One region of the [Pantoea] beijingensis genome, then DNA from elsewhere that is predicted to be linked to it. Evidence: predicted binding sites of a transcription regulator. Region 1 holds the regulator's gene; each other region holds the start of a gene.
The links. The regulator PurR, encoded in region 1, represses purine synthesis genes. The targets are predictions, from matches to a motif close to CANGCAAACGTTTGCNTG.
Positions count from the first base shown of each region.

Region 2: the regulator PurR is predicted to act here: its motif matches at 2,002-2,019, upstream of serA (phosphoglycerate dehydrogenase).
Region 3: the regulator PurR is predicted to act here: its motif matches at 1,755-1,772, upstream of glyA (serine hydroxymethyltransferase).

Region 1 is NZ_CP071409.1:2,148,844-2,153,432, reverse strand. It holds gene punC (purine nucleoside transporter PunC) at 1-744, opposite strand, end outside; gene punR (DNA-binding transcriptional activator PunR) at 862-1,767, shown strand; gene purR (HTH-type transcriptional repressor PurR) at 1,803-2,828, opposite strand; gene cydH (cytochrome bd-I oxidase subunit CydH) at 3,187-3,276, shown strand; gene J1C60_RS09650 (C40 family peptidase) at 3,419-4,198, opposite strand.
Region 2 is NZ_CP071409.1:802,366-806,954, forward strand. It holds gene J1C60_RS03665 (LysR family transcriptional regulator ArgP) at 1-725, opposite strand, end outside; gene rpiA (ribose-5-phosphate isomerase RpiA) at 998-1,657, shown strand; gene serA (phosphoglycerate dehydrogenase) at 2,106-3,344, shown strand; gene J1C60_RS03680 (5-formyltetrahydrofolate cyclo-ligase) at 3,414-4,004, opposite strand; RNA gene ssrS (6S RNA) at 4,068-4,251, opposite strand; gene zapA (cell division protein ZapA) at 4,292-4,589, opposite strand, start outside.
Region 3 is NZ_CP071409.1:1,112,283-1,116,871, forward strand. It holds gene glnB (nitrogen regulatory protein P-II) at 1-315, shown strand, start outside; gene hmpA (NO-inducible flavohemoprotein) at 363-1,547, opposite strand; gene glyA (serine hydroxymethyltransferase) at 1,887-3,140, shown strand; gene csiE (stationary phase inducible protein CsiE) at 3,227-4,495, opposite strand.

The DNA of each region.
Region 1 (4,589 bases):
CGGAACGTAACTCAGGCCAATATCGCCCGGTGTCAGGCCAAGATTGGCCAAAATAAATGGCGACCCTGTTAGCCAGGCAAAAAAACTGGCAGAGCAGGCGGCATAAATCAGCACATTGCCGCTGTAAGGACGAGACTGTAATAGTGTGAAGAAACTGACCTTCTCCTGAGCATTATTATGTACTGTACTGGCGGTTTTGGTTTGCAGACGTAGTGTTGGAATGAATAACGCTATCGCAATGACGAACAGGGCAACAAAAATAGCGCGCCAGCTAAAATGGTTCAAAAGCCATGCACCCAACAAGGGTGCCAGTGCTGGAGAAAGGGCGACCAGCGGCATAATCGTAGCAAAAACGCGATTTGCCTGAGTGCCGCTATAGCGATCAACAACCAGTGCTTGCCAGCTCACTGCGGCCGAACAAACACCTATCGCTTGAACAAAACGCAGCGCTAATAACAGTGGCGCGCTTTCAACCCACAACATGCCCGCGCAGCCGACCGCAAACAGGCTCAGGCCCATTAACAATACTGGCTTACGCCCAATACGGTCCGATAAGGGCCCCCACACCAACTGAGCACAGGCAAAACCGGCCAGAAATATACTCAGGCTGGCGCTAATAGCCCCCGGATTGGTCTGGAGATCTTGTTGCATGGCGCCAAAGGCGGGAAGGTACATATCGGTAGCAAGAAATCCCAGCATGCTCAGCACGGCCAGGTAAATAAGGAAACCTTTCGACTTGATCATTAAACAGCTCTTTTTATATAGCAGGTGATTTTAACGCGGCTGAGTGTAAACGCGTGCCATACACGTTGTGAAACGCTAATATTTGCGTCTTGTTATCAAAATAATTGAAGGCAAATTGTGTGGTCTGAACATTCCCTTGAAGTGGTCGACGCTGTAGCGCGCACCGGCAGTTTTAGTGCAGCAGCGAATGAGCTACACCGTGTACCTTCAGCGGTAAGCTATACCGTGCGTCAGTTGGAAGAGTGGCTGGCGGTTAGCCTTTTTGAGCGCCGTCACCGCGATGTTATTCTGACGGATGCTGGTCGTCTTTTTATTCATGAAGGGCGAGGTGTTATCAAAAAAATGCTTGCCACCCGCAGACAGTGCCAACAGGTCGCTAATGGTTGGCGGGGGCAGTTGAGTATTGCGGTCGACCGTATTGTTAAACCGCAACGAACCCGGCAGTTGGTCCTTGATTTTTACCGTTTTTTTCCAGATATGGAGTTGCACGTTTCGTCTGAAGTGTTCAATGGCGTGTGGGATGCGTTAGCGGATGGCCGCGTCGACGTCGCTATTGGCGCGACGCAGGCGATTCCCGTGGGTGGGCGATTTGCTTTTCGCGACATGGGGGCGGTGAACTGGCGCTGCGTTGTAAAAGCAGGACATCCGCTGACGCGGCATTCAGGTGCCGTTGAGGATGACCGGATACGAGAGTGGCCATCGTTGGTACTGGAAGACACTTCCCGTGCGTTACCAAAACGGACGACCTGGACGCTGGACAATCAGCGACGACTGGTTACGCCCGACTGGGAAACTGCTTTTGATTGTTTGCTGGCGGGATTCTGTGTGGGTATGGTGCCAGGGCATTTTGCCGCGCCGTTAATAGCATCTGGAGCACTAAGTGAATTATCGCTGCCGGAAAGCTTCCCTGACAGCCCTTGCTGCGTGAGTTGGGCTGAGCAGAGTATGTCGCCGGCATTAAGCTGGCTACTGGATTATCTGGGAAGCAGTGAAACGATGAATGAAGAGTGGCTACGCGAGTGATACCGGGCGTTGCCCGGACCTGCATTCACAAACTCTTAGCGGCGGTAATCTCTGAAAGGACCATCGATTACCGAACGACGTTCTATCAGAGAAGGATGGACTTCAATTGTCTGCGGCTCTTCGCGTTTACTGGTAATTCGGTCCAGTAGCATTTCAAAGGCAGTTTCACCAAGCTGCACCTTCGGCTGGTGAACGGTAGTTAGCGCAGGGGTGAAGTAGCGAGCGTTACGCACGTTATCATACCCGATCACCGAAATATCCTGCGGAACCCGCAGCCCCATCTCATCGGCGGCACAAATCGCGCCCATTGCCATAATATCACCGCCACAGAATATGGCAGTTGGTCGGTTCTTTTGCGATAAAATTTGCTGCATTGCACGGTATCCGGATTCAGGCTCAAAATCTCCCTGAACGATCCACTCCTCGCGGACGGTAATATTGGCTTCAGCCAGCGCCTTCAGGAATCCTGCGTGCCGACCGCCGCCGGTATTGCGCTCCAACTGGCCTGGAATGGCTCCGATGTCCCGATGTCCCCGGTCAATCAGATAGCGTCCTGCCAGATAACCTCCGGAAAAGGCGTTATCGACGACTGTGTCGGTAAAGTCGCCGCGTGACATTCCCCAATCCATAACGACCATCGGAATGTTGCGATTCTCTTCCAGCATCTTCAGCAAATCATCGGGATATTCTGAGCACATGACCAGCAGTCCATCCACGCGCTTTTGCGCCATCATGGAAAGATAGGCGCGCTGTTTCTGCAAGTTGTTATGCGCATTGCCTAAAATCAGCGTATAGCCTTTATCAAAACAGCAATTTTCTACAGCTTCGATAATTTCAGCAAAATAGGGCGCTTCACTAGAGGTTGCCAACAGTCCAATTGATTTGGTGTGATTAACCTTGAGGCTGCGTGCAACGGCACTAGGAGAATAGTGTAACGCTTTGATTGCTGCCCATACTGCTTCCCGCGTGTCTTCCGCGACAAAGCGTGTTTTGTTGATGACATGAGAAACCGTGGTGGTGGAGACTCCCGCACGCTTTGCCACATCTTTAATTGTTGCCATTAAAATGCTACCCCTGCGCTTATCATAATTTGTTGATAAGCTTGATGTTAAACGTTTGCGTCCGCATCACCATTACCGACGGCAGTCGTTTATTCATTGCTGTCTGAATGACGTCGGGAAGGTAATTGACGTCTTGAGATACGGCCAGTGATGCGACGTTGCAGTCGTTGCGCAACGAAAAAAAGGAATTCTATCAAGGCTGTGAACAGAAAACGAGATTTTTACCTGCCATGTCAGGAAAATCTGTTCACCGCTATTGGTTGTCGTCATAATTCATGTTGTGAGATAGGATGTCTCTGACATTCAGATCGTGTTGCCAGTTAGTTTATCGACAGAATCTTATTTAAGGAGGTGTAATATGTGTACTAACCTGAAGTTATCGCTGATGACCACCGTTGGCGCATTGCTGATGATTATTGCGTTTAGCCTGGTGGCGGTAATGCATTAATCACAGATGCATAAGTATGAGGAAGGGGGGAGACAACGGAAAATGCTGATGGCCTCTCTTTCTCTGGTTATTGCTCGATTCGGAAAGTTGCGCAACACTGGTGGACATTACTACTGCGGTTCAAGACGTAAGACACACCACGTTAACGGATAGTTTTGGGCGTCATCACGCGCCTGGCCCCTACATAATGTCGTTGCCAGTAATCATCGCCAAGCGCGCTTATCTGTATGTCTTTGCCGGTGCGCGGAGACTGGATAAACTTGCCGTTACCGAGATAAACTCCAACGTGATCCGCTGCCCCACGATTATTAATCCGAAAAAAGACTAAATCGCCTTTTTCCAACGCTTCGCGATTTATCGTTGCAGCGTCACGTAAGTGGTACATTTCATTAGCGGTGCGTGGAATTTTAAACTTCACCAGGTCTTTATAGGCATACCAGACTAAACCGCTGCAATCAAAACCGGTATGGGGCGATGTACCTCCCCAAAGATAGGGCTTCCCGAGCTGACCCATTAATTTATTCATCGCGGTTTCACGCGCTTTCTGATAGCGCACCCGGTGAGCGGTACTGAGAGTCAATGAGCCATTCTCTGTCAGAGTTGGTGCTTTGGATGCGATTTTGCGTTGTTTACCATAATGCCTTATCAGTGGCTTCTTACCGGAGATGACGTGGGGCGTGGCAACGGCTGCAGTTTGTAGCGAAGGCTTTTTCTTTAGCTTTACTTTCTGAATCGAGGCTGTACGTGCTTTTTTAGGCGACGTTTTAACCTGGCGTCTTTTGCGCCGCTCATCTTCACGCGGGCTGCTTTTATCCACTTTTTTATGCTGATTTGCGGTAACAGAAGCATGTGGCGATGCGTGCGCCATATTAAAGAACAACTGTGCAAATGCCAGCATAAAGAGTGTGATGAGTAAACGCATGATCCCGCAACAGGTTATGCTCTCGTCGCATCAGAGAGCGGCTTAATAAAATTCTGCCCAACAAAAGCAGCGCCGATGAAAGATTCTAATCTAATTGATTTATAAAAGGTAAGGTCTTTTTTGCTTAAAACGTGGATTAGCGCAATCCGGTTTATAAATAAACATTATCAGTCGCTTATCTCGCCACTATTATGACGAAATGTTACTACTTAAAAAACGGTCAACCGTGCATTCCGCCAGCCGGATTGTTAGCCGTTTACATTCTCGCGAAGGTAACAGCACGCGATAAAGATTTAAGATATAGCCTTATCTACCAGTGATTATTTGGGCACAGTTGTTATTCTAGTCTATGTTTTTGGCATAATGGGCTCAAACTGGGCAATTATGATGA
Region 2 (4,589 bases), 1.3 Mb from region 1:
TGCGGGATCATACAGCAGGTTGACCCCTGGCGTGCCAGCTGCACGAATGCCTCTGAAGAGTTAACGATATGGCAAGGGACGCTACCGGGAGAAAGGTCAAAATTTTGCTGCAGAAAAGCCTGGTGCATATCATCAAGGTGGTCGAAAGCAACGGCTGGCGCTTTAAGTAACGCGGAGCGGGTGACCCCGTTTGGGAAATAACGGTCAGCAAAGTCTTTCGAACCAACAAACAAATAGTCCAGTGCACCTAAACGATCAACCAGGCAGCTTGGCAGCGGCTGTGGTTGAATACTAACCGCACCAACGACTTCACCACGGCGCAGGCGTTCCTGGGTGCGGGTTTCATCCTCAACCTGGAGATTAAGCCGTACCGGCGAGTCAGTGAGGACCGTTTTTAGCGCAGGCAGCAGCCATGTAGCAAGGCTGTCGGCGTTGACCGCTAGCGACAGCAGTAGCGGCGTAGTCCCACCGTTCTCATCGCCCAGCCACTCTTCTTCCAGTAACTCGACCTGATGTAGTAACGCCAGCAGTTTCTGTCCCTGTTCGGTTGGCCGTGGCGGTACGGTTCGAACCAGTAGGGGCTGGCCAAACATATTTTCCAGCTGTTTGATCCGCTGTGAAACGGCAGATTGGGTAATACACAGCTTTTGCGCGGCACGCTCAAAACCGCGTTCGCGAATCACAGAATCCAGCGCCTGAAGCGTTCGATAATCCGGGCGTTTCATTAGTTTTTATATCCTCCTTCAGCGATGGTGTCTGCACTATACCTTAAAAAGTTGAAGTTGCATCGGCGCGGGCCGATGGCTGACGCGAAGCGTATTTTCACACAAACCGACTTTTCAGAAGAGTGTTTAGCTAAATATGGCGCGCTAATCGCGCATCTGGCCACGTCAGTCGTTTATTCCGGCCCAGATCCTGAAGGATGATGAACCTGCAACTTGAATTATTTAGGGTATATACTAACCACACTTACGTGCAGAACAGGTTTAAAAATACCATGACGCAGGATGAACTTAAAAAAGCGGTTGGATGGGCGGCTCTGGATTATGTGAAGCCCGGTACGGTTGTGGGCGTTGGGACGGGGTCTACCGCCGCTCATTTTATCGATGCGTTGGGATCGATAAAGCATCAGATTGAAGGTGCGGTTTCCAGCTCGGAAGATTCCACGGCGAAGCTGAAGCATCTGGGCATTCAGGTGTTTGATCTGAATGAGATTGATGCATTATCGATTTATGTTGATGGCGCCGATGAAATTAACCATCAGATGGAAATGATCAAGGGGGGCGGTGCGGCGCTTACACGGGAAAAAATTATCGCGGCGGTGGCGGATACGTTCATCTGTATCGCTGACGAGTCTAAGCGTGTTGATATTTTGGGACGTTTTCCTCTACCTGTTGAGGTGATCCCGATGGCTCGCAGCTATGTTGCAAGGGAATTAGTTAAGCTGGGTGGACGACCTGAATACCGACAAAATGTAGTAACCGATAACGGTAACATCATTCTGGATGTGTATAACTTACAGATTATGGAACCGATCGCGTTAGAAAAAGCGATCAATGCTCTCGCAGGTGTTGTTACTGTTGGGTTGTTTGCTAATCGTGCTGCAGATGTTGCACTCATTGGTACTGCGTCCGGCGTTAAGGTTTATCGCGGCTAACTGTTATCAGGGAATTTTATCGCTCTGACGCAGTTGGCGTTTGACGGAGAGAATCTCCCATTTGATTGCCTGGCCGGTACAATAATTTCGATAAAAAATATCTTTTCTGCATCAGGTTAAATTTAGTGACTTATATCACATAGCTTTGACCTGATGCGCTATCGTACTGAGCAGTGAGATTGCCCCGGTATATTCTCCCGTGATGCCTGGCGTCATAACGCCGATATGCAGGCAGTAAAACAATCCTTTGTGTTGCCGCGGGCGTAATTTTTGATATTTTGGCAGAAGGCTGGCTTATACCCGCTCGTATCCGGGATGCAGCCAGGCGGTTATCTCATATGTTCCAGGCAAACGATTGTCTGTGTTGAATACGGGGAAATGCCGGCAGTATCGTGAAAGATACCGGGCAAGCGAGTCACATCTGAAGTCTGCAAAATAAGGTCGGGAAATGGCAAAGGTATCACTGGAGAAAGACAAAATTAAATTCCTGCTGGTGGAAGGTGTTCACCAGAGCGCGTTGGATAATTTGCGTGCGTCAGGCTATACCAACATCGAATTCCATAAGGGCGCGCTGGACAGCGAGTCACTGAAAGAATCCATCCGTGATGCGCATTTCATTGGCATCCGTTCGCGTACGCAACTGACAGAAGATATTTTTGCTGCCGCAGATAAACTGATTGCGGTGGGCTGTTTTTGTATCGGAACGAATCAGGTTGACCTGACTGCGGCGGCCATGCGCGGGATCCCGGTTTTCAATGCGCCTTTTTCCAATACCCGATCTGTTGCTGAACTGGTCATCGGCGAGCTGTTACTGCTGCTGCGTGGCATTCCGGAAGCCAACGCCAAGGCCCATCGCGGTATCTGGAATAAGCTGGCAGTCGGTTCTTATGAAGCGCGTGGTAAAAAGCTCGGTATCATTGGCTATGGGCATATCGGTATGCAGCTTGGCGTACTGGCGGAAAGCCTTGGCATGCACGTTTTCTTCTACGATATTGAAAATAAACTCCCGCTGGGGAATGCCACCCAGGTTCGCCACCTTTCTGATCTGCTTAATATGAGCGATATTGTCAGTTTGCATGTGCCGGAAACGGCCTCTACGCAAAATATGATGGGTGCTCAGGAACTGGCGCTGATGAAGCCGGGTGCACTGCTTATCAATGCGGCACGCGGTACCGTTGTGGATATTCCTGCGTTGTGCGAAGCGTTAGCTAATAAGCATTTGGCCGGAGCGGCAATTGACGTGTTCCCGGTAGAGCCTGAAACCAATACCGATCCCTTCAGTTCACCGCTATGTGAATTCGATAACGTGATTCTGACGCCGCATATCGGTGGGTCGACTCAGGAAGCGCAGGAAAACATCGGTATTGAGGTGGCAGGCAAACTGGCGAAGTATTCGGATAACGGTTCTACGCTCTCTGCGGTGAACTTCCCGGAGGCGTCACTGCCAATGCATGGCAATAATGTAAGCCGTCTGCTACATATCCATGAAAATCGCCCCGGGGTTCTGACGGCAATTAACCAAATTTTTGCCGAGCAAGGGATCAATATCGCGGCCCAGTATCTGCAAACTACACCGCAAATTGGCTATGTGGTTATCGATATCGATGCTTCTCACGAGGTCGCGGACAAGGCGTTGCAGCTGATGAAAGCGATTCCTGGTACAACGCGTGCGCGTTTGCTGTACTGATCGTATGGGTGAATAGGCAAGAGAGGAGCAAATACGGCTCCTCTTTTTTATTCATTCAGCATCCTGCTTTCACCATTGCCAGATCGTCGAAGGCGTGATCACCGCCGGAAGCGGTACATCCCATTCCGCCACCGGTAATTGTGTCACGTGCTGACAATCATGCGCGATGCCGACCGGTAACAGGTTATGTTGCTGCCAGTTTTGTAGGGTTCGGTCATAAAATCCTCCCCCCATCCCTAAGCGTTGCCCCCGAAAATCAAAAGCCACCAGAGGCACGACAACAACGTCCAGTTGGCTCAGTGGGATGAGGTGCAAAATATTCAGCTGAGGCTCCGGAATGCGCAGGCGATTAGGTGTGAGCGGTGTATCTGGATCATAGCGGATAAAAAGCAATTGCCCATGCGCAAACGGATGTAGTACCGGCAGATACACTTTTTTCTTTTGTTGCCACAGCGCAGCGATAAGCGGATGGGTATTCAGTTCACCATCAACGGAAAGAAACAGGGCAATGTGTTCTGCCTGCTGAATGGGGGAAAAGTGAAGTGCACGTTCAGCCACTTGCTGTGCGGCTAGCTGTTGCTGTTCTTGAGTAAGTGCACGTCGCAGATGACGTACATGCTGACGAATGTCCTGTCGATTTAACAGAGTAAGCGCTGTCATAAGGAACTCGTTGCGATAACAATACGCCCGAAGGCTGAAACGGGGTAGCCGTTTTTAAAGAAGGGAATCTCCGAGATGCCGCAGCAGGCTGTAACCCTTGAACCCTTGGTTCAAGGTGAATGTGTCGTCGTAACCATCAGGCTTCTCGGACGGACCGAGCATGCACACAGGTTGCGGAGCGCCACATTCTGTTGGTATGAAATATCGGCTCAGGGGACTGGCCCGCTTGCAAACATCTCAGAGAAAATTTACTTCACCGTTACTGTATCACAGCTAACCATGAAGTGTTATTCGAACTTTGCACCCTGACGTTCAGATATGCGACCTTGCTCAAGCAATGCTTGTTCAATGGTCTGTTGCAACATCCGTATGCGTTGTTCCATGTTAGCCGCATAGTCATGTGTTTTGACTTTTTCCTGCGCCAGTTCATGGCAAATATTTAATGCCGCAATGAACACCAGTTGCTCTGTATTTGTGACTCTAGTGCGAACTTTTAAATCTTGCAACCGTTGATTAAGATCTTCTGCAGCCATGTTCAGCGCATCTTGCTGTTCAGGCGGACAATTCACTCTCAATGAACGGCCA
Region 3 (4,589 bases), 1.0 Mb from region 1:
AAACCATTCAAACTGGATGATGTGCGTGAAGCACTTGCCGAAGTCGGCATCACCGGAATGACTGTGACCGAAGTGAAAGGTTTTGGCCGTCAGAAAGGTCATACCGAACTCTATCGTGGCGCAGAATATATGGTTGATTTTTTACCTAAGGTAAAAATTGAAATCGTTATTGCTGACGAAATTGTCGACACCTGCGTAGAAACCATCATGCAAACGGCACAAACCGGCAAAATTGGCGACGGTAAGATTTTCGTTTTTGACGTTGCTCGCGTGGTGCGTATCCGTACCGGTGAAGAAGACGAAGAAGCAATTTAAAACCGCATCCATTAATAACGGGGCCGGGAAGACCGGCCCGTGTGTTTTTATAGCGTTTTATGCGGTCCAAACACTTCATAATGAATACGTTCTGCTGTAACACCGGCCCCGGTTAGCTGCTTTACAATAAACCGCATAAAATCGATAGGTCCGCACAGATAAAATTGCATATCAGACGTCATCAACTGCGTGCTGACGCCTGCCAGATCCATTACGCCAGAGTCGTCATAATGTTGAATATCACTGGCTTCCGGCTGACGATACCAGATATGGCGAGTGAAGTGCGGGATATGGCTTCCCAACTGTTTGACCTCATCGTCAAAGGCATGAACCCGGCCATTTTCGGCCGCGTGCAGCCAGTTAACCCGTGCAGGATGCTGCCTTTCTGACAAGGTCGCCAGCATTGCTAACATTGGTGTTTGCCCTACACCTGCGGAAATTAACGTAACTGGCGTTTCTGGCGTTACCACCATAAAGAAATCGCCTGCAGGCGCTGAAAGCTGAATGTTATCACCGGCTTTTGCCATATTATGCAGCCAGCCTGAGACGATTCCCTGTGGCTCGCGCTTTACGGCGATACGATAGTCACGGCGATTGGGGGAGCGTGTAAGTGAATATTGGCGGTTTTGCTGATTCTCTATGCTGGCGTTGTTAAGCGTAATGCCAAGGTACTGCCCGGGCTGGTAGTCGGCAACGGGCTGATTATCAACGGGTGTAAGAATGAAGCTACTAATTAATGTGCTTTGCGGTGTAATTTCACTGATACGGAATGTGCGAGTTCCTCGCCAGCCGCCCGGTTTGCATTCAGACGCTTGATAAATGGCTTCTTCGCGTTGAATAAAAACGTTAGCTAACACGTCATAGGCTTTTCCCCAGGCGCTCAGAACGTCCTTACCCGGGTTCAGTAACTCTTCAATCGTGGCCAGCAAATGTCGACCAACAATTTGATATTGCTCAGGTTGTATATTCAGACTGGAATGTTTTTGTGCGATACGTTCGACTGCCGGCAAAATGGTGGGCAGATCGTCAATATGGGTCGCATATGCACACAGCGCGTCGAATAGCGCTTCACGCTGATTGCCATTACGCTGGTTACTCATATTGAACACGTTTTTCAGCTCAGGGTTGTGGCGAAACATACGTTGATAAAAATGCGCGGTAAGTTTAGGTCCGGTGGCAACGATAGCAGGAATAGTTGATTTAACCATCGCGATAGTTGAGTCATCTGGCATGGCAATGTTCCTCATAGATGCATATAAGATGTATTTTATATGCATGTTATAGCGCGAAGGTAAACGCTGTAAATGACCTTGTCAGAAAAAAGGGTATTGTTACAGCGTAAGCCACATCACAAAACGTGAAGAAATCGCATCTGCTGAATGAATAACTATCGTGATGCAAGGGGTTGTAAAAAATGTATTGAACCCTTGCCAGTTCTGAAGCCAATCGTTTGCGTAAAAAGCGGGTATTGCGGCTATCCAACACCAACTAAAACAGTTTAAACTGTGGGCCTTCGCCCGAAAGGGCCATTCACTGCCGTTTTGTTAAGTTAGCTGAGTCAGGAGATGCGGATGTTAAAGCGTGATATGAACATAGCCGATTATGATGCCGAGTTGTGGCAGGCGATGGAGCAAGAAAAAGTGCGTCAGGAAGAGCACATTGAACTGATTGCTTCTGAAAACTACACCAGCCCGCGCGTCATGCAGGCGCAAGGCTCTCAGCTGACGAATAAATATGCCGAAGGCTATCCAGGAAAACGCTATTATGGCGGCTGCGAATACGTCGATATCGTTGAGCAACTGGCTATCGACCGTGCAAAGGCGCTGTTTGGTGCAGATTATGCCAATGTACAGCCGCACTCTGGTTCTCAGGCGAACTTTGCCGTTTATACAGCCCTGCTGCAGCCAGGAGATACCATCCTGGGGATGAACCTGGCCCATGGTGGTCACCTGACGCATGGCTCCCCGGTTAACCTGTCCGGTAAATTGTATAACGTCGTGCCTTACGGCATTGATGAAACCGGTAAAATTGATTACGAAGAGCTGGCAGCTCAGGCTCAGAAGCACAAACCGAAGATGATCATTGGTGGTTTTTCCGCATATTCTGGCGTGTGTGATTGGGCTAAAATGCGCGAAATTGCTGACAGCATCGATGCCTGGCTGTTCGTTGATATGGCGCATGTCGCAGGTCTTATCGCTGCTGGCGTTTACCCTAACCCAGTGCCGCATGCGCATATCGTTACCACCACTACGCATAAAACACTGGCTGGTCCACGTGGCGGTCTGATCCTGGCGAAAGGCGGTGATGAAGAGCTTTATAAAAAACTGAACTCTGCTGTGTTCCCCGGAGGGCAGGGTGGCCCACTGATGCACGTTATCGCCGGTAAAGCGGTGGCGCTAAAAGAGGCGATGGAGCCTGAATTTACCGCGTATCAGCAGCAGGTGGCTAAGAACGCCAAAGCGATGGTTGAGGTGTTCCTGGCACGCGGATACAACGTCGTTTCTGGCGGGACGCATAATCACCTGTTCTTGTTGGACCTGGTGGATAAAAATCTGACGGGTAAAGAAGCTGACGCTGCGCTGGGGCGTGCCAATATCACCGTTAATAAAAACAGCGTGCCTAACGATCCGAAAAGCCCGTTTGTCACTTCCGGTATCCGTATCGGTTCTCCGGCGGTAACCCGTCGCGGCTTTAAAGAAGCGGAAGTCCGTGAGCTGGCAGGCTGGATGGCTGATGTGCTCGACAATATCAACGATGAAGGGACTATCGAACAAGTGAAGCAGAAAGTGTTGGCGATCTGCGCACGTTTCCCTGTCTATGCGTAAATAGAGCACCCGATGCCTGCCGCATTGCGCGGGAGGCATCTATTTTCTCTCCCGGTAATTCTCTCCCCGGCAATATTTGTTCTCAATTATGCTTCCAGCAACGTGCGAATACGCTGCTGCTGATAATGACTCAGCGGGAGTTCCGCATGGATCAGCGGAGGAGAGTAGAGCGGCAACGGAGTTGCATAAGGCGTAATCACCAGAGCAATCCCCTTAGATGCCCCACGCTGTTGAAAATCAAACATATCCAGATATTTGATATTGAGTGGCAATAACGTAAGTTCTCGTAACTGTTGCTCAATTTCCAGCTCCAGTTCTTTATCACTTCCGGTTAATAGCAACACCTGTTTCTCTTGAAGATCGCTTTCCTGCATCAACCAGGCACCAAAAATCACGGTAATGAGTCCCAGCTCCTGTTCTGAAAATCGGATGCTATACCCGGTTTCAAAATCCGCCAAAGCCTGACGCGTGGTTCGTAATAGCTTTGGGTACAGACGCGTCACCTCTTCACCCAAACTGCTATCGATACCGACAGCAAAATGACTGCGATCAAGTGCCTGAGCAAGGTGGGTATACAACTGATAGCTAAGCCCTTGTTCATCGCTAAAACGCATGCCGGATAGCGCCTGAAAACGCTGGATAAGTTGTTGTACCAGGCGCATCAGAAGCTGCTCATTCTCATGATGAATCTGTTCGGCATGTGGGGTGTGCATCATGCTGAATAACAGGGCGTAAAAATCAATTTCATTGGCATGAGGCGGTGGGTTCCGCCGCTTTTGCCAGTGTTTTACGATATCTGCTGCCGCTTCGCGTTCTGCTTTTATCGCCAGCCACTGCTGTTGCAGTGGCGTGAAGTCAGCCTGAGTCTGCTGGCAGAGTGAGAATTGCATAAACAATTGCAGGAACTGACGATCCCGCTCGTCGAAATTACGCTGTAAACGCTGGCTACAGTGCTGGATCAGTGCCTGGAGATTTTTATCGTCATAGAGAGCTTTCTCAACCTGATGCGCTTTTAATCTCTGGCGTAACGCGGGAGCAAAATGGCTTTTTATAAAATCCGGAGAAAGACGCAGCGCACGCCGCAGCCAGTGATGCAAGCACAGGCGCCGGTCCAGTTCCGCGCCGCTGAGCTGATAACTACCATCCTGCATTGGTCGGATATCAAGCTGATGATAGCGCTGGATTTCTTCACCTGCCTCGGCTATATCTTGCCGGGCGAGGTGACTGTCTACGCCATTGAGCTGGCAAAGTTTATCCAGTGTCAGCGAGGTATCGGGCAGGTACAGCGCTAATAGCAGATGGCAACGCCGCTGGGAACGGGAGAGGAGAGGTGCTGTCGTTGAAGCAGAACTCATCATTCGCGATTCCAGTAGGTCATAACAGAGCTAAGGATAGCTAAAAAAAAGAGCGGCGGCAGATAAAGCGGCGACTTTTGTTCAGGCATTTAAA